DNA from 2 places in the Desemzia sp. FAM 23988 genome. Region 2 is predicted to be linked to the other one. Evidence: a T-box and tRNA genes for the amino acid it is inferred to sense, from the RefSeq annotation. Region 2 holds a T-box; the other holds one or more tRNA genes.
What was found. A T-box is a leader RNA that pairs with one kind of tRNA and senses whether it is charged. The one in region 2 lies ahead of ACEN4L_RS01105 (valine--tRNA ligase), so its partner is inferred to be a tRNA-Val.
Positions count from the first base shown of each region.

Region 1: it has a tRNA-Val gene. The T-box ahead of ACEN4L_RS01105 (valine--tRNA ligase) is inferred to sense a tRNA for this amino acid. The anticodon was not compared.

Region 1 covers NZ_JBGQQS010000021.1:8,440-18,765, forward strand. The annotation lists gene guaB (IMP dehydrogenase) at 1-157, opposite strand, end outside; gene ACEN4L_RS10605 (DUF1129 domain-containing protein) at 487-1,203, opposite strand; gene ychF (redox-regulated ATPase YchF) at 1,227-2,327, opposite strand; gene ACEN4L_RS10615 (DUF951 domain-containing protein) at 2,350-2,559, opposite strand; gene ACEN4L_RS10620 (ParB/RepB/Spo0J family partition protein) at 2,594-3,481, opposite strand; gene ACEN4L_RS10625 (ParA family protein) at 3,474-4,235, opposite strand; gene noc (nucleoid occlusion protein) at 4,363-5,235, opposite strand; gene rsmG (16S rRNA (guanine(527)-N(7))-methyltransferase RsmG) at 5,370-6,086, opposite strand; gene ACEN4L_RS10640 (PTS transporter subunit IIC) at 6,601-7,617, shown strand; tRNA gene ACEN4L_RS10645 (tRNA-Val) at 7,901-7,973, opposite strand; gene ACEN4L_RS10650 (helix-turn-helix domain-containing protein) at 8,180-8,695, shown strand; gene ACEN4L_RS10655 (DUF5626 family protein) at 8,795-9,181, opposite strand; gene ACEN4L_RS10660 (hypothetical protein) at 9,453-9,617, shown strand; gene ACEN4L_RS10665 (hypothetical protein) at 9,711-10,031, shown strand.
Region 2 covers NZ_JBGQQS010000001.1:212,935-223,260, forward strand. The annotation lists gene ACEN4L_RS01100 (bifunctional folylpolyglutamate synthase/dihydrofolate synthase) at 1-848, opposite strand, end outside; gene ACEN4L_RS01105 (valine--tRNA ligase) at 976-3,621, opposite strand; T-box leader at 3,695-3,927, opposite strand; gene tpx (thiol peroxidase) at 3,988-4,479, opposite strand; gene thiI (tRNA uracil 4-sulfurtransferase ThiI) at 4,647-5,864, opposite strand; gene ACEN4L_RS01120 (cysteine desulfurase family protein) at 5,888-7,027, opposite strand; gene ACEN4L_RS01125 (septation ring formation regulator EzrA) at 7,230-8,945, opposite strand; gene ACEN4L_RS01130 (GAF domain-containing protein) at 9,151-9,627, shown strand; gene rpsD (30S ribosomal protein S4) at 9,884-10,326, shown strand, end outside.

The sequences.
Region 1 (10,326 bases), on a different contig from region 2:
TACTTGCACTCATAATTGGAATATTCAATTTAATCTTTTTAGTCAATTGAACACTCAAATCTACATCATTCGGCAATACATGGCTTTCCGCCGGCATTAATAAAACATCATCAAACGTAAACCCTTTTTTAGCAAATTTCGTTTCCCAGTTAGACATTTCCATCAAGCACTCCTTCTCAAATATACTGAACTTTTGTCAGATTTTTTACTATCTAACCTATCAAAATAACCCCCTTGCGTCAAGCCGTTTTCCCATTTCTTTCAAGATTTGCCTCCTTTTCTCATTTGTTCCTCATTCCAAATAGCAAAATAAAAAACTGCTGATTCGATTCGAAAATAAATCTCGAATGGAATCAGCAGCTTAAGTTATTTTGTATGAACATTGCATAATCGCAACTGTTCGGAAAGAACCTCCCACTGTCACAGTCGCAAGTCGTTCAGTAAGTATAACGTGTTTTGGAAATCAAAATGGGTTGCTCCACGCTCTTAAAATAAGGTCCCTTTTACGTGGTATTTGCGTTTGAAGTACCATTTCCCTGCAAAGGCAAGTGCTCCGATAATCAGATTAACGATGCCTGGCAACACGACGTTGATTGAAGTTGGGAGAAGAGCCATTGATCCGGTCATGACGATAATCCAAGCAAACATCGCTACAACGGAAACTAAAATGTAGCGCAATAAACTTCCTTTGACGCCTTGTGTAGGTGCATTCTTAGTGATCGCCAAAATAACAAATCCCCCCACTATGAAGTTCAATAGAAGAGTGATGATTCCCATACCCGTAGAATTAGCCCCATCTCCCAACAAAGCGGACAATCCTGTAATCAAAGCAAACATTCCACCCAACATCAGTGCTCCATCTACGTACAGCTTCCAATCTTCGGAACGTTCTGCTTTCCCGTCAACCGCTTGTTGAGGACCTTCAACGATTTCAATAGAACGCTCGGTAACCGTACCATATAATTTACGGGCTGTTATTCCAGAAGCTTGCTGAGAAATGATATTCTTTAACATGTCGTTAAACACTCTTGTTTTGTCATCATCTGGGTAATTAGCTTCTATCAAACGTTTGTCCAGTTTAGCCATGTAATCTTCATTTTTGTTAGTCAATTGTGCATATAAAGTAGTATTTTCTTCTTTCAACGCTACCAAATTATCTACTGCTTGTTCAGCGTTTACTTTTTTCTCTTCATTCTTCTTCACCGATTTAAAGCCCCCTATTTAGTCTATACATTAAATCTAAAGAGCATAATGTCGCCGTCTTGAACTACATACTCTTTACCTTCTGAACGCATTTTACCTGCTTCTTTCGCTGCTTTTTCACTGCCCAGTTGATCAAAGTCTTCATAAGCGATGGTTTCAGCGCGAATAAAGCCTCGTTCAAAATCTGTATGGATTACTCCGGCTGCTTGAGGAGCTTTCATGCCTTTTTTAAATGTCCAAGCTCGTACTTCTTGTACACCAGCTGTGAAATAAGTGCCCAAGCCTAGTAGATTGTAAGCAGAACGAATCAATTTGTCTAAACCAGCTTCTTCAATTCCCAAGTCTTCTAAGAACATGGCTTTTTCATCATCATCCAGTTCAGCAATTTCTTCTTCCGCACGTGCACAAATCACGATCACTTCTGCATTTTCTTTAGCCGCATACTCGCGCACTTGTTTTACATATTCGTTTTCATCAGCATTCGTAATATCGTCTTCTGCAACGTTAGCTACATATAAAACAGGTTTTGTTGTTAACAAGAAAAAGCTTTTTACTGTCGGCATTTCATCGTCGGTAAAGTCTACTGAACGAGCGGGTTGCCCAGCTTCTAAAGCCGGCTTGATTTTATTTAAAACCGCTAATTCAGCCATAGCTTCCTTGTCTTTAGTTTTAGCCATTTTAGCTACACGTTTTTGACGTTTATCAACAGACTCTAAATCCGCCAATACCAACTCTAAGTTGATTGTTTCGATATCATCGATCGGATCTACTTTTCCGCTAACATGCGTGATATTGTCATCATCAAAACAACGCACGACTTGACAAATCGCATCTACTTCACGGATATTGGCCAAGAATTTATTTCCCAGTCCTTCTCCTTTACTAGCCCCTTTAACGATTCCAGCAATATCTGTAAACTCAAAAGTTGTGGGAACAGTTCGTTTCGGTTCAACTAGTTCAGTCAATCGATTCAAACGGTAATCCGGTACTTCTACTACTCCTACGTTAGGGTCGATCGTTGCAAACGGGTAATTTGCTGCTTCTGCTCCTGCTTTGGTGATGGCGTTAAACAATGTTGATTTTCCAACATTCGGCAATCCTACTATTCCTGCTGTTAATGGCATACTATCTGCTCACTTTCTATGATTAAAATTTACTGCTCGATTCACTTTTCTTCTCTGCAGTTTCAAGAACTTTTTTCATTTTCCGTTCAAAATCTCTTCTCGGCATCATGACCATATGACCGCACTTTGTGCACTTGATGCGAATATCCATTCCCATACGGATGATTTGCCAGCGATTTGCGCCACAAGGATGCGGTTTTTTCATTTCTACAATATCGTTTAAATCATACATCAAAGCCACTTCCATTCTTTAGTTATGCCCGGACTCATTCCTCATCAAATTGAATCTCAAGAATATCCAAGATCCGAGTTAAATCCTCTGTAGAAAGATACTCAATTTCAATCTTTCCTTTGCTTTTCTTGTCATTGATTGAGACATTTGTGCCAAATTTATCCATCAAACGCTCTTCGCTTTCACGAATATAATAAGGCTTTTTCACAGGTTCTTTAGACTGTGGTTTTTGTTTGCTTTCATTCATCTGTGATACCAACTGCTCGATTTGTCGAACGGTCAGATTATCTTTGATCACTTTTTTGGCCACTCGGACGATTTGCTTTTTATCTTTTAAACCCAATAGCGTGCGGGCTTGTCCCATTGAAATAGTATTCGTTTGCAACATTTTTTTGACTTCCTCTGGCAATCCCAACAATCTTAAATAATTGGCGATGTACGGACGACTTTTTCCTAATCGTTGAGCCACTTCTTCTTGAGTCAATTTCAAATTTTTCATTAACATGTTGTAAGCTTCTGCTTCTTCAAGAGGGGATAAATCTTCCCGTTGCAAGTTTTCCAATACGGCAACTTGCATCATCGTTTCTTCGTCAAACTCTCTGACAATAGCCGGAATCGTGTCTTTACCAGCTAGTTTAGAAGCTCTAAACCGACGCTCTCCGGCAATGATTTCAAACCCTTTTGCTGCAGACTCACGTAAAATGATCGGCTGGAACACACCGGACTGTTTGATCGAAGCCGCTAACTCATTCAACGCTTCTTCGTCAAAAGTACGGCGCGGTTGATAAGGATTCGGACGAATCTCACTCAGCTGAATCTCTTGTACTCGTTCGTCATTGGCGTCCACTTTATCAAATTCTGCAAATTCCGTAAACAACGCATCGATTCCGCGACCGAGACCTTTACTGTTTTTATTAACCAACTGCTAACACTTCCTTTGCTAGTTCAACATAAACTTCTGCACCTCTGGAACGTGGATCGTAATCAATAATAGAAAGCCCGTGACTTGGAGCTTCAGATAAACGAATGTTGCGTGGAATGATCGTTTTGTAGACTTTTTCACGGAAATATTTTTTCACTTCATCTACTACTTCATAGCCTAGATTTGTTCGTGCATCTAACATCGTCAGCAATACCCCTTCGATTCTTAGATCAGGGTTAAAGTGTTTTTGAACCAGCCGGACTGTATTCAGCAGTTGGCTTAACCCTTCAAGAGCATAGTACTCACATTGTACTGGGATAAGAATGGAATCACTAGCTGTAAAAGCATTGATGGTTAAATGCCCTAGTGAAGGCGGACAATCAATCAAAATATAATCGTACTCATCCTGCAAGTCACGCAAAGCACTTTTTAGACGAGATTCTCGAGCCATTTGCGTCGTTAATTCAATTTCTGCCCCAGCCAATTGAATAGTTGCCGGCACTACCCATAGATTTTCTCTAGAGGATGGCATGACAACTTCTGCTATCGGGGTTTCATTTACCAACACATCATAAATGTCTTTTTCAACATCTACCTTACGTACTCCTAAACCACTTGTCGCATTTCCTTGTGCATCAATATCAATCAATAAAATTTTCTTTCCTTGATGCGCTAATGCAGCGCCTAGATTTACCGTTGTGGTTGTTTTTCCAACGCCGCCTTTTTGATTTGCTACTGATATCACTCGGGCCATTTCATTTCCTCCATATTATAAACTTGCTAAAGCTGAACAATTCTTCTTTTCCAACGCCAAAAAAGAGACACGACACGCATCTCTCCTTATACGCATCTTTTCCAAATGATTTTTCATTTGCCGCTCTTTATTCTTTTTTGTCTTTAGGGATCTCAATCGTGATCCGATAAACATCCTCTAAGTTTTCTTCGGTTGCTTTGATCTTCATACCGGTCTCTTTTACCATAGAGACTGTTTTTTTGATCGTATTCATCGCCAAACGAACATCTTTAGAGACGCTTTTTCGTCTAGCTTTTTTCGGAACTTCTTTTGACAACTCTACAGTTTCATTTTTAATGAGTTGTTCTACTTCTTTGACCGTTAATTTTTCTGCTTTGATCCGGTCGAGGTATTCTTGTTGTTTTTCTGCGTCCACTGCCAACAAACTACGTCCATGTCGTTCAGTGATCTCATTTTGCAATAAAGCCTTTCTGACCGGTTCAGACAACTTCAGCAACCTCAATTTATTGGCTACAAAAGATTGGCTTTTCCCAATACGTCCAGCTAATGTTTCTTGAGTAATCTTATTCATGTGCATCAAGTCTCGATATGCTTGTGCTTCTTCAATAGAAGTCAACTCTTCGCGCTGCAAATTCTCGATCAACGCTACCGATGCGGTTTCTTTATCCGTCATTTCCGTAACGATCGCTGTAACTTCTTTCCATTCTAATAGTTGAACAGCTCGAAAGCGACGCTCCCCAGCAATAATCTCATAATGATCTTCTTCTGTTTTACGCAAAATGATCGGTTGGATCAAACCATGCTCTTCTATAGTACGCGAAAGTTCCTGCAGCTTTTCGTCATTAAAGATTTTTCTAGGCTGGAACTGGTTGGGACGAATATTTTCTATCGGAATCTGTTGCACTTTTGATGAATCACTGAGTTCCTCCGCAAATATTTCTTCCATTTTCTCTGTTTTTTTCTTGGATTTTCCTGAACCAAACAAATCAGACAAAGCCATAATTCGCTAAACTCCCCTTAATTTCTACTCTGTACAACTCCAAATACTCCTCTATTATAACAAATGCCATTCTTAAAACATAGGTACTGCCACAAAAAGACAATCCTTGTTCAAATGCTGATGCAATTGGTTCGTTACAAAGGATTTTTATTTGGGGTACCTGGTTTTCTAGGGTATTTATTTGGGGTTTCTTTTTTCTTATCGATCACTAAGATATGACGTTCACCAGCTTCATTCGGCAACTCAAAAGAAAATTCCTCGCGAAACTTACCGCCTAAAGTAGCGATGGCTTTTTTACTGTCTTGCATTTCTGTTTCGCTGCTGGCTGCTTTCATAGCTATAAATGCTCCACCCTTTTTAACCAAAGGCAAACACAATTCCGACAATACACTCATTCTGGCTACAGCTCTGGCTGTAACATAGTCAAAAGTTTCTCTGAATTGCTTATTCTGACCAAATGTTTCTGCTCGATCATGGTACAAATGAACATTTTCTAATCCTAGTGTTTCAACTAGTAAATTCAAAAATTGAATTCGCTTATTTAATGAATCAACAATCGTTACTTCCAACTCTGGAAAAACGATTTTTAGGGGGATGCTTGGAAATCCTGCACCAGCACCTACATCACACAGGCTTTGGACCCCTTTAGTAAAATCCACATACAATCCAGCTGTAATCGAATCATAAAAATGTTTCAGATAAACTTCTTCACGTTGAGTAATTGCGGTTAAGTTGATTTTTTCGTTCCACTCTTGCAACAGTTTTAAATATTGCTCAAACTGTTCCATTTTCTTCTCTGTAAGCGGAATCCCTTTCTCTTGAAGGGCTTTTTTAAACTCTTCTGGGTTCATCATTCCAACTCCTTGTTTTCCAAATGTGAAACACAATTTGTTTCACGGATTACTTGTTTAACTGTATAACAAATCCCTTTGAACTTCAATGCTTTTAGAAGAATTTTTACGAAAAATTTCTGTCTATTCCCTCGTTTGATAACAATTAGATTAGAAAGATTAAAATCAAATGATTTTATTTATTGACATTCTCATGGAAGGTCGTTAAACTATCTTCAATGGTCAAAAAATACAGTGCAGACAAAGGAGTTGTTGAAAAATGATGAATCTAAAAACACATCTAGCGAGACCTGTTTCTCGTATTTTCAGCACCTCTTTTGTCGTCATTGTCATTTTATTACTTTAGCTAGGATTCGAACTATTCATTTAGTTGAGTCCTTGTTCGCGTACACGGGCTTAGCTTTAGTAATGAAGCAAGCCTGAACGATTTGGGGCTTGCTTCTTTTTTTATTTCGTTTTTTACCTAGATGACATAAAAGACCAAAACTATCACTAAAAATGGAGGGCAACAAGTATGAAAAAATATTTAGTAGATCGCATGTACAAGGCATCATCAGGAATAGCCAATGCTATTTTCGTCACCATCGGTATCGGCTTATTGTTAGAAACTATTGGCAACATGACTGGTCTCTCTGTTTTAGTGACTATTGGCGTAGCAACGAAAATGCTGATGGCACCAGCAATTGGTGCAGGAATCGCTATTATGCTAGGTGGGAACACCTTGACCATCTTTAGTGCTATGGCCGCTGGGACGGTAGGTGCAGGTGCTGTTCAAACAACTGCCGATGGGTTGATCACCATTGCTTCAGGTGAACCAATTGGTTGTTTGATCGCAGCTACTATTGCTACATTTATCGGAAAACGAACTTCCGGAAAAACGCCTTTAGATATGATGGCTATTCCTTTATCAGCTGTTTTGGTTGGTGGTATCAGCGGGTATTATTTGAACTTTGTGATCTCGCCTTTATTGAATACGATTAGTGCATTTATTTCGGCTTCTGTTGCTGGTTACCCTGTTATCGGTTCTGCTGTTATTGCTATGGTCGGAGGTCTTGTACTGATGTCTCCTGCTTCTTCCGCTGCAATAGCTATCGCCTTAAACTTAGATCCTGTATCCAGTGCTGCTATGTTAATCGGCACAACTAGTATGTATGTAGCCTTCTCATTTGTATCGTTACGTGAAAATGACTTAGGCGGATTTTTGGCTCAATTTATTTGTACACCAAAAGTACAGCTGCCAAACATCATTAAAAATCCAATGATTCTTGTAGCACCGACTATTGCATGTGCAATCGCTGCACCCATCGCAACGTCAGTACTTGGTTTGACTACTGCTAGCGCATTAGGCGGTCTGGGATTCTGTTCTTTCATCGCTCCCATCACTATTCTTGGGACTCAAGGTTTAAGCAGCTTCCTTAATTATATGATTGCTGGTGTGGTCGTTCCATTTGCAGTTACTTTCTTTATCTCATTTGCCATGAATAAATTTGAGTATGTGCGTAAAGGGGATATGGCTTTAGTAGTTAAATAAAATCATCTCTATATAAGGTGTCGGCGTGATTTTACGCTGACACCTTTTTTACGTATATGCTGAATATCTCTTAGCTATATTGCATCTAAAAAATAGCCCTAGAATAAAGACTGCTGTCTCGATTCTGTGACTATTCCTGAAAGAATTATTGAGGGCTTTACTTTCAAAGCTTTGACTAAGTTACAAGCTTGTTTCTTAATTTATTTTCTCTAATACTTAAAAAATAGGTAAGAAAAAACGGCAAGGACCTTTAAGAAAAAATCCGCTGCCGTTTTATAATTGATGGTCCCTACTGGGCTCGAACCAGCGACCCCCACCTTGTCGAGGTGATGCTCTCCCAACTGAGCTAAGGAACCTTTTTTTGTTCATTGTTACACAATCCTTAATTAGTATACCTTAAAAATAACGGTTCGTAAATACTACAATATAAAAATAATTGTATGGTGCTGCATGTTCCTCTATTGCAGCAACTAGCAGGTGCTAAAATACAACTAATAAATGATAGTCAATAACCTTTAGTTTCGGTATGATAAGCATGAGTAAGACATAAGGAGGAAAACAAATGGCCTTAGGAGAAAAATTAAAAGAAAGTAGAATCAAAAAAGGATACTCGCAGGGTGATGTAGCAGAACTGTTGCATATTTCAAGACAATCCATCTCAAAATGGGAAAATGGCAATAGTTACCCTGATTTAGATAATTTAGTAAAGTTAAGCAACTACTACGAAGTTTCCATTGATGAATTACTGAAAGAGAATCAGGAATTTAAAAAGAAAATAGCAGAAAATGAAGTTAAAATTGAGGAAAATTATCAAAAATTGGATTTCATTCGTGGAAATTCTGTAAAAGACGAAGGGCTTATACTATTGATTCTTGCTTTTATTGGTTGTTTAATTGCACCTTTAGGGTTTATTGTGGCTCCATTCCTCATCAAGCGCAACAAAAAAACAAACACACTCTATAAGTTGGTGTACTTAGCATGTGCTTGTTGTTTATTCGTTAATGTATTTGTTGTGTATAGTGCTGTCGGCGACTATATGGGCTGGGGCACAACAACTGTTGAATATCTTGGCGATTAATAACTAGTACGTGATGACAATATTACTGCCAGATAATTTAGCTCTCAAATTTATAGAAGATTCTACAAGCAGCACCGTTCTCTTTAAATAATAAGTGGCTTATGTAGGACTATCTACTTTTAGTTGCAAGCTTTTAAAACTTCCAATTAAAGCTGTTGCCGAAGCAGAATGTGCTCTTGTAATTTTCTGATTGCTTATGTCAATTTTATAGCTTGCCTTCCACTGTAAGGGTCTTTCTTTAGTAATTTTATAGGTACCATTCTTGACGTTGCTTGCCCTCATAAAAAATTGCGGCTCTTCTTCAACACTAATGATATACGTCTCCCCTAGATCGCCTTCAACTTCAAATTGTTGCATCCCGCCTTGGTTTATATCATAAAAAACACTGTTATAGGGTGATGGAAAAGTCTCTTCAGCGTGCACCTTCGTTGTAGTGACCAAACTAAAAAAAGTAACACAATTTAAAAGAAAAACTATTTTTTTCAACTAAATCCCTCCAAATATATTTTATAATAACATATAAAATATAACAGATAAGTTCGCATTAATAACTACTTATTTTAATTTAAGTGAACAATTATTAACTTCCCACTTCGAATAAAACTTACAATAAGTAAAAAAATCCCTCTTAAAATTAAATTTCTTTTCTTTTGACACTTCAGCAACCATTGAGTGCTAAAAAGCAACTGATGGCTTATAGTCATTGCTGATTACTTTCAGTATGATAGTTAAAAGAGCGAAAGAGGAGAAATAAATTATGAAAGAAGTCATTTTTCTTACGTGTGTTTCGATCATTTTAGGAGGATCTTATATTCTTTTTGAAGTATGTATTGGAAGTAATTTAGTAACCTTCCTTATTTCGATCATTTTAATATTGGTTATCTTTCAACTAGCTTGCCAATATATCGATAAAAAGAATTAACTCCTATAAAACCAATCATTGTTTAAATTTTTAGTGTCTACATGTGTTATAATAAACCAAAAGAAAGCGGATTCTGTAATGGAGGGATAAGATATGTTTGGTCTTTTGATACTACTTGTCGTCATTGGAATATTTGTTTATTCTGCTAAACAAGGTGATGAGTCCTCACTGTTAGGAACTCAGTTTAATACAGTAGTTACTTTTCAAGATGAATCTTACGCAGATATTAGAAGTTATGAATTATTTAGAAAAGTTGCTAAGTGGGAAAAAAGCGGTCAGTTATCATTTAAAGGAAATATCACCATTCTCAAAGCAGAGCTTATCCAATTGATTCATACAGAATTAGATATTCCTACAGACCAATTTAAAGTGACTTTTTCAAAAGCAATACGACTAAATTTGATTACATTGTAACATTTACCACTATTCCCAGACCTTTAATAGAGAACCAGCCTATTTTAGAAATACTGGGCATTTGGGAGAATTACGGGAAAAGTAGTTATAGAATATCAACTACTCTCTCTGAAGAAAATTTTAGAGAACTGATAGCACAAGAACTTTCTATTCCTGAAGATAGTTTTACTATCCATAATGCAGCGAGTTTTGTCTGGTCAAGATTGTTATGATTTTTTCTATCTGCTTAATGCAAAATAAGTATTCATTTTTTATTTCCCAGGAAATAATCCTCCAAAATCCATTGCTCAAACCT
Region 2 (10,326 bases):
AACTGCGTTCTCTCAGCGTAAATCTCCACCGCTTGGATAGCTGTCGCAGCATTTTCTACTTGATGTTTACCCAGCATAGATAATTGGATCGTTCTTAAGCGCATCAACTCATCTTCATAACTGAATTGTTCTCCCCAAGTAGGTAAAGTATGCCAATCTGAAATGGCAAAATCTTTTTGATAGGCGTACAATTTGCTGTCGCAGTCAGTAGCTACTTTTTCAATTTCCTTCATCGCTTCTGGAGGGATATTTCCTGTCACAACTGGAACAGCTGGTTTAATGATCCCAGCTTTTTGTTGGGCAATTTCCGGCACTGTGTCTCCTAAAATAGCCATATGATCCATTCCAATAGTGGTAATCACGGATACTTCAGGCAAAACGACATTCGTCGAATCGTATAATCCGCCTAAACCAACTTCAATTACTGCAACGTCCACATGACCCTCCCCAAAATAAGAAAACATCATCGTTGTGATGACTTCAAACTCACTTGGTCCGCCAAGATCAGTCTCTTCTAAAGCTCCCGCTAAAGGGTACACTATATTGGCTAAACGCAGAATCTCTTCATCAGCTATCGGTTCACCGTTTACACTGATGCGTTCATTAAACACTTCGATAAACGGCGAAGTGAACGTTCCGACGACCAACCCCTGTTCTTCCAGCATACTGCGAATAAAAGTGACCGTTGATCCCTTTCCATTTGTTCCTGCTACATGGATAGCCGGGACTTTTTTATCTGGGCGGCCTAACCGTTCCAACATCCATTCCATTCGTTTTAAACCGGGTTTCTTACCAAATACTCGAATGCCGTGAATCCATTCAAGTGCTTCTTCATATGTGTTCCACATGTCTTTTCCACCGTTCTGCATTAAACTATTGTCTTTTCCATTATAGATGATTTGCTCTCGATTTGCAGTAGAAAAAGCTGTGCCTCTAATATCAGAGACCCAGCTTTTTCATTCAGTACTGTTTCAATTAACGTTTTTGTTTCAACACAGCAATTCTATCACTGACAGTTGCTTGTCTTTCCAAGTACTCAGCTTCTTTGGCTTTTTCTTCTTGGACAATTTTTTCTGGAGCGTTGCTGACAAACTTCTCGTTGGCTAATTTACCTTGGACACGTTTCACTTCTTTGTTCCATTTGTCCAATTCTTTTTCCAAACGAGTGATTTCTTCTTCAATATTGATCAATCCTGCTAGAGGAAGATAGATTTCTGCACCCGTAATGACCGCTGTCATTGCTTCTTCAGGAGCTTCGATCGATTTAGAGATCGTTAGTTCTTCCGGATTACAGAAACGTTCAATATAAGAAATATTTGCGTTCAAGAATGTTTCAACTGTTTCATCATTGGTTTTGATCAGGATGTTGATTTTTTTCGACAATGGTGTATTCACTTCTGAACGAATGTTACGTACAGAACGAATCAATTCCATCAAGACATCCATCCCTTTGGCAGCTGCTTCATCAGACAACTCCGGACGAACCGTTGGGTATTCTGCTACGACTAATGATTCTCCTTCGTGCGGAATATTTTCCCAAATTTCTTCCGTTACAAAAGGCATAATCGGGTGCAACAAGCGCAAGATTTGATCCAACACATGTGCCAAGATACTTCTTGTCGTTTGTTTCGCTGCTTCATCTTCACCGAATAAAATCTCTTTACTCATTTCGATATACCAGTCACAGAAATCATCCCAGATGAAATGATATAAGTGACGACCAGCTTCACCAATTTCATATTTCTCTGTTAAATCAGTTACCGATTGGATGGTGTCATTTAATTTAGTCAAAATCCAACGGTCAGCAACCGTTTTTTCGCCTGTTAAATCAATGTCTTTTACATCAAAATCCTCTAAGTTCATTAAAACAAAACGGCTGGCGTTCCAGATTTTATTGATAAAGTTCCAAGCAGCATCCATTTTATCGTAACTAAAACGGACATCTTGTCCTGGAGCAGATCCCGTAGATAAGAACCAACGCATAGCGTCCGCACCGTATTTGTCAATAATATCCATTGGATCGATTCCATTCCCTAAAGATTTGCTCATCTTGCGTCCTTGTTCGTCACGAATCAATCCGTGAATCAACACATCTTTGAATGGTCTCTCATTCGTAAATTCCAAACTTTGAAAAATCATACGGCTAACCCAAAAGAAGATAATATCGTACCCAGTTACCAATGTGCTGGTCGGGAAGTAACGTTTGAAATCTTCTGCGTCTTCGTTAGGCCAACCCATCGTTGAAAATGGCCATAGCGCTGAACTAAACCAAGTGTCCAATACGTCTGGATCTTGTTCCCAGTTTTCACTGTCTGCCGGTGCTTCCATTCCAACATACAATTCGCCCGTTTCTTTATGGTACCATGCTGGGATACGGTGTCCCCACCACAATTGACGAGAGATAACCCAGTCATGAACGTTATCCATCCATTGAGTAAAGGTCTTTTCAAAACGGTCAGGCACAAAGTTGACTTTTCCGTCTGACTCTTGGTTTTCTAAAGCGTCTTTTGCCATTGGCGCCATTTTAACAAACCATTGAGTAGACAATCGAGGTTCAACCACTACTCCGGTACGCTCGGAATGTCCAACACTGTGAACCATTTTATCGATTTTCACCAAACGTCCTTCAGCTTCTAAATCTTTCACCACAGCTTTACGAGCTTCAAAACGGTCCATACCTGCATATTTGCCTGCTGTATCATTCATAGATCCATCTTCATTCATCACATTGACACGTGGGAGGTCATGACGGTTCCCGACTTCAAAGTCATTTGGGTCATGAGCTGGAGTGATTTTAACGACACCCGTACCAAATTCCATATCCACATAATCATCCGCAATAATCGGAATTTCGCGATTCATCAATGGCAGCATAACTGTTTTACCAATCAGCGCTTGATAACGTTCATCTTCAGGATGCACGGCAACAGCTGTATCCCCTAGCATCGTTTCTGGACGAGTCGTAGCAATTTCTACTTCTCCGCTGCCATCAGTTAAAGGATACGTCATATGATAAAAAGCACCTTCGATATCTTGATGGATCACTTCAATATCCGATAAAGCTGTTTTCGCTTTTGGATCCCAATTGATGATGTATTCGCCACGGTAGATCAGCTCTTTTTCGTACATCGTAACAAATACTTTACGAACTGCATCAGATAGACCTTCATCTAATGTAAAACGTTCGCGGCTATAATCGACAGAGATCCCGACTTTTGCCCATTGTTCACGAATCACACTAGCGTAATCTTCTTTCCATTCCCAAACTTGTTCAATGAACTTTTCTCTTCCTAAATCGTAACGAGAAATACCCTCTTCAGCTAATTTAGCTTCCACTTTCGCTTGGGTAGCAATTCCAGCATGGTCCATCCCCGGCAGCCACAATGTGTCGTATCCTTGCATGCGTTTTTGACGCACTAAGATATCTTGTAAGGTGGTATCCCATGCATGTCCTAAATGCAATTTACCCGTAACGTTTGGAGGTGGAATCACCACTGAAAAAGGTTTTTTCGTTTTGTCTCCACTGGGTTTGAATAAATCTTTTTCCAACCATTTTTCGTAACGGCCAGCTTCAACTTCATTCGGTTGATATTTCGTCGGCATTGTAAGTTCTTTTGCCATATTGCACCACTCCTTTTCTCTTTTAAAGTGTAATCTTGTTTTAAAACGCTAAAAAAGCACCCATCCTAATCTACATTAGGACGAATGCTTTTGGATTCGCGGTACCACCTATATTGCCTGTTCTTCTTCAAGAACAGACCACTTCATTCACGTGTTTAACGTCACGTTAGACCGGTCAAAGCTACTCTTCTTTCACTTCGACAGCTCCCAAGCTACCTTCATTTCAGTTCCATTAAGGACTTCCACCAATCGCCCTTTTCTCTTCAAATGAAACCTGAAACTACTCCTCTTGTTCATCGCTTTATTCTGTATTATAGTAGCATGTTAAACTTCAAAATTCAATAACGGAATTCTTGTATTGCTGATTTATCGAGCAGATTTCGCAGCTTCGATCACGGCTTCATAATCTGGCTCATCCACCATTTCAGAAACAATTTCTTGATACACAATCACACCATTAGCATCAACCACAAATACTGAACGCGCCAGTTTTTCTAGTTCCGGCATGTAAAGACCATAAGCATCACCAAATATCAGGTTCGTATCATGAAGCATTTCCATTTCAATACCTTCTCCTGCACACCAATTATCTTGTTGTTCTTTGGTATTGTTTGAAATGGTTACTAATTGAACTCCTTCAATATTGCTTGCTTTTTCATTGAAGGCTCTTGTTTGTTGAGCACACACGCGAGTGTCAATATCTGGGATGACACTGATTAACACTACTTTCCCTGTAAAGTCTTGCAATTGGATCATGTCACCTGTTAGATTTTTGACTGAAAAATCTGGGGCTTTATCTCCCACGTTGGTTTGCTTTCCATTTAATTGATAAGGTGTCCCTTTTCTTGTGATTTGCACACACTTCACTCCTCTAAATTACACTCTATTCCCATTATAAAATTCTTTTGCGTTAAACGCTAGCGAAAAATATAGGTTCTGCAGCATACAGAACTTGCTTTACTAAAAAAAGCTGTCCCAACGTCGAATAATCATACTCAATGCTGGAGACAGCCTTTTATTCTTCTCTATAGTAATTCACTAAAAGCTTCATGCTGTTGCTCTTCCAAGGTGTCTCCCACACTGATCGTAGAGATGACTAAGCCATCCATCGCCCGTTCGATCAATCCTTCTACATCTAATCGAGCTTCAAAATCTCTTGTTTTTTGCAGATCGGGTTTAGTTTTGGGTGCTGGCGGTGCAAAAATAGTACAGCAATCTTCAAATGGTTGAATAGACAATTCAAACGTATCGATTTTTTTAGCAATATCAATAATTTCATTTTTATCCATTGAGACAACTGGACGCAATACAGGAGTATTGGTCACATCATTGATAGCAATCATACTGTGCATCGTTTGAGAAGCCACTTGTCCTAAAGATTCTCCGTTCAATATAGCCAAACCTTTGCGTTGTTCACGAATCCGATCTGTGATGCGCATCATGAAACGACGCGTCACTGTCATTAAGTACCCTTCAGGAACATTCTTTTTGATCTCTTCTTGGATTTCAGTAAAAGGCACTTCAATAAATTGCAGATTTCCAGAAAAGGCAGCAATTTTAGAGGTTAAGTCTTTCGCTTTCTGCAAAGCTCTTGGACTAGTGTATGGAGGACTGTGGAAATGTACAGCTTCCACCTCAACTCCCCGTTTCATAGCCAAATAGCCAGCAACTGGAGAATCGATTCCGCCAGATAACATCAGCATCCCCTTACCACTTGTTCCTACTGGAAGGCCACCTGCTCCTTGGATCGTTTGGCAAGATAAGAAAATGCCGTTTAGCCGCACTTCAACACGTAACGTAATATCCGGTTTTTTCATTTGAACTTGAATGCCTTCAATATGGTCGATGACTTCATCACCCAACATCAAATTGATGTCGTTAGTATCCAAAGGAAACTCGTGGTCTGATCGACGAGTAGCGATCTTAAATGTTTTACCTGGGACATACTGCTCTTTCACCATTTCGACAGCGACTTTTTTCACTTGTTCCATGTCTCTGTCCAACTTCATCACAGGAGAATAATTTTGAATCCCAAATATAGGCTCCAATCTTTTCAATACTTCCTCGCTATCGGCATCTTTCAATTCCAAATGCATGCGATCGCGTTCTCCATGAACTTTTACTTCGGGAAAATCGTGCAAAGCTGCTTTAACATTTTGAGCCAAGCGACTGATAAACGTTTTTTTATTTTTCCCTTTTGTAGACAATTCGCCGTAACGAACCATCACCTCATTGTATTGCATGACTTACTTCCTCTCTCAATCTCTTATTTAATATCTTTAAAGTTTTCGTACAATTTAGCAAATGAATTCAAAAATTGTTTGGCCTCTTCTAAGGTGCTGGTATCTGTTAAACTCACGCGAACCGCTCCTGTAGCGATCTTACTAGGCACATTCATCGCTGCTAACGTACTCGAACTGGTTTTGCTGCGGCTCGAACAAGCACTCGTAGTCGAAATAAAAATAGCTTCTTTTTCAAATGCATGCACACTCACTTCACCACGAATACCTCCTAAAGCGAAACAAACGATATGCGGTGCACCTTGTTTGGCAGAGAAAATGTGTACTTTGCTATAGTTCGCTAGTTCATCCATCAAGTAATCTCTGATGTGTTTTTGATGCGCTATTTTTTGTTCTTTTTGATCAAATAATAGACGTAAGGCTCTAGCCATGGCTGCAATACCAGCTACATTTTCTGTCCCGCTGCGGCGCCCTTTTTCTTGTCCGCCGCCACTCAGTAGAGGAGCGATTACTCTTCCGCGTTTGATGTACAGGAACCCTGTGCCTTTTAAACCATGAAATTTATGTCCAGAAAATGTAGCTAGATCAATACGTGAAGTCGCGCTTAAATTGAGAGGCACCTTGCCTACTGCTTGTACAGCATCTACATGAAAGTGAATCGTCGGATAATCTCTCAATACTTCTCCTACTTCTTCAATCGGCTGGATACTGCCTACTTCATTATTTACCACCATAATCGACACCAATATAGTATCAGGACGAATGGCCGCTTTTACATCTGAAATGGAAATGACTCCTTCTGCATTAACGGGCAAATAAGTCACTTCAAAACCTAATTGTTCCAATTGAAGCATACTTTCCTTCACTGCCGGATGTTCAATCGTAGTTGTAATCAGGTGTTTTCCATAACGCATTTTTTCGATCGCTGTTCCCTTGATGGCCCAATTGTCCCCTTCTGTACCGCTGCTCGTAAAGAATATTTCCGATTCTTGAACGCCCATAATAGAAGCGACCTGTTTTCTTGATTGTTGTAACAACCCATCTGCCATATCTCCTAATTGATGCAAGCTAGAAGGATTTCCATTCATTTTTTGGCTAACTTTCATAAAAGTTTCCAATACGCTGTCATCAACTTGAGTTGTTGCGCTATTGTCAAAATAAATCATTTTTCCACATTCTTTCTACTTCAACTATTTTTTTACTCGTTGAAAAATTCTTTACCTATTATAACAAAATCTTCTGCAAGTACAAGATTTCATTTCCGGTTTTCAACATCTAGACACAATCACAGCGGGATGAAAAATAACTCTTTCATCAAAGGCTCCAAAAAATAAGAAGCTGAGATTTTTCTCTCAGCTTCTTATGCCTTTAGGTTTTTGGTTTGATTTCATTGAAATACATTGTTTCGACTTTTTTATACGCTCCTGGTTCTACTTCCTCTAATGCTGTTGAGATAGTTTCCAGTGCCTCACGGTAATTGTGCTCTTGATTGAACAATTTAAAACTCTTTTGAGTAGCTGAAGCAATTTGAGGAGTACTCTGACGATACCGATTAGCGTATTGCGTCATGTATTCTGTCAATAATGCAGTATCAACGATTTCTTCTGTCTTATCCAGCAATAGCTCGATGTCATCCTCAATAAAGTCTGCCATTTTCTTTATTTCGTCCATATCGATTCTCAATTTATTGATCTCGATGGACAGATTTTCAATTTTTTGTGTAACCGCAAAAAACAGATCCATGTAATCAATCGGAAGACCCGGAAGATGTTGCTTTTCAATGTAACGCTTCATAGCACGCATATTAAATTCAAAGTCATCGATACTTTCTTTCACTTCTGTTTCTTCTTTGCGCAGTTCTTTTAAATGTTGGGCAATATCATTTTGACCTCTGTCAATTGTTTCCAATTTTTCAATACTGGAGTGGAAACTTTCTTTGGCTTCAGAATAAACAATGTCTTTTTGTTGCAAGGCTTCCAAATAATAATTCACTGTTTCTGTCAGTTCATCTAATTGGTCTTTAAAATCTTGTGTTTGTTTTAATTCATTGTGATTCAGTTTATAGCTTTGAGAAACTCGATCGATCTCAATAAGCAGCTTACTGTTTTTGCGTGTCAAGTAAGTGATCAATTGCTCGATTTTTTCTTTATTCTCTGCTACATACTGACTAGCTTCCATTTCAAATTCCATTACTTCATACAACTGATCGATTTCGTTTTCTATCATGGGAATTTTTTCTTGTGCTGCCTCTATCTCTAAGTTTCCCGCTAATTTTTCAGCAGCCAACCGCTCTGTCTCGATTTCTGCAATTTTTTCTAAAATGCGATCTTCTGGAAACTTAAATTCTTCTTCTATTAACATCTGATACCCGATTTTGATTTCTTTTAATTGCTCTACAAATTCACCATTGATCTCTTTTAATAACGCCGGGATGTCCTGAGCAAGTGTGTTCAAGTTTTTCGTCTTAGTCCGAACTTCTTCCAATACTTCTTTAGCCTCTATGTGATCCCCTTGAGAAGTATATTCAGAAAAAGTAGCAAAATCAGTTTCCAGTACGGTTAATTTATGCTCCATTTTTTCTAGAGCTGGTCCAAAGCTGAAACTGTGTGTGAGCAATTTCTTCCGAATGCTTTGATACATTTCTTTTACTTTTTCAAGCTCTAAACGGTTTTTTTCTTCGCCTCTCACAAGTTCGCTCAATGCTTCTTGAATACGGAGCAGTGTTTCTTTAGTTTCTTTTATCTTACTTTCTGCTAGCTCCTCAGCGTCTTTTGCTTTTCCAAATCGTAATTTGTCAATAAAGCGTTCTGCTTCAAACAAGTGATTCTCGATTGCTGGGATAGATTCTTTTTCTACTCCTTCCCACACTGTTTTCCATTTTTGGAATTTTTTTTCTGTCTGTCCAGTGAGATTCAGTGTTTTGATCATATGTATGTCATCCGCTATTGGCATATCAGATAATTGCAGTTTTTGCCCTTCCAACTCGTCGACGATTCGGTAGTGTTTTTTTCTCATCGTATAACTGGCTACAAAAGCAGCTATCGCTAAGACGATGATAACGATGACGGTAATTTCAACATTCATGTAAAGCCCTCCGTTTGAAAATGAATACTCCATTTTTTAATAGTCCGTTTATCATTTCTTGTATAATGGGATGGATTGTTTCCGATTTTCCTAGTAAAATACCTATTAATTAGTATAACATAATGGAAATGTTCTAACAGTACAAATAAAAAAATTCTGAAATAATCTTTACGTTTATTTCTAAGTGGAAAGTTGGGTCTTTAACATGTCAAAAGAAAAAAAATATCAATTAATGAACAACCAACTCCGTGCACTAATAGCTGGAGAAAAAAACTTGATTGCTAATTTAAGTAACGCTTCTGCTTTACTGTATGAATCTTTACCTGAAATCAATTGGTCTGGATTTTATTTGTTTGAAGAATCTTCTCAAGAATTGGTGTTAGGACCATTCCAAGGAAAAGTAGCTTGTATTCGCCTCCAACTGGGTAAAGGCGCCTGTGGGACAGCCTTCGAGCAAAATAATTCTATCATAGTAGAAGATGTGAACCAATTTCCTGGTCATATTGCATGTGATGCCGCTAGCCAATCGGAAGTTGTTGTGCCACTTCAAACAACAGCTGGTGAATTGATTGGAGTATTAGATATCGATGCGCCTATCACAAATCGTTTTGATGAAATTGATCGCAAATACTTAGAAGAATTCGCAACTATTTTAATGGAAACTTCAGTTGCAGTAAACTAAATAGGGGTTAATTTGAAAAGAATGTTGACGTTGCTATCTGATTTAGGCTATAATGATGGATGTGTAAAATAATGCAGCAAAAAAAGTGGTAACCGCGTCAACAGTTCATTGCCTAAGGGATTCGTTTTCTTTAGAACAGCACAATTGTGTAACCTGCGGCTGCAAAGGTGAAGATTGAAAATGAACTGCACGTATTACTGAACTTTTAACTTAATTATTTTACTCCAAAAAATTGATTTATTGGAGGAATTTTATAATGGCTCGTTATACAGGTCCAAGTTGGAAAAAATCACGTCGTTTAGGAATCTCATTGACTGGTACAGGAAAAGAAATCGAACGTCGCCCTTACGCACCAGGAGATCACGGTCCAAATAGCCGTAGAAAATTATCTGAATACGGTATGCAATTACAAGAAAAGCAAAAATTACGTTTCATGTACGGTGTAAATGAACGTCAATTCTTCAACCTTTTCTTAAAAGCTGGTAAAATCAAAGAAGGTAAACATGGGGATAACTTCATGATCCTTTTAGAACAACGTTTAGACAATGTTGTTTTCCGTTTAGGTTTAGCTACTACTCGTCGTCAATCACGTCAATTAGTAAACCACGGTCACATCCTTGTTGATGGTAAACGTGTTGATATTCCATCATACAGCGTTCAACCAGGACAAGTAATCTCTGTTCGTGAAAAATCTAAAAA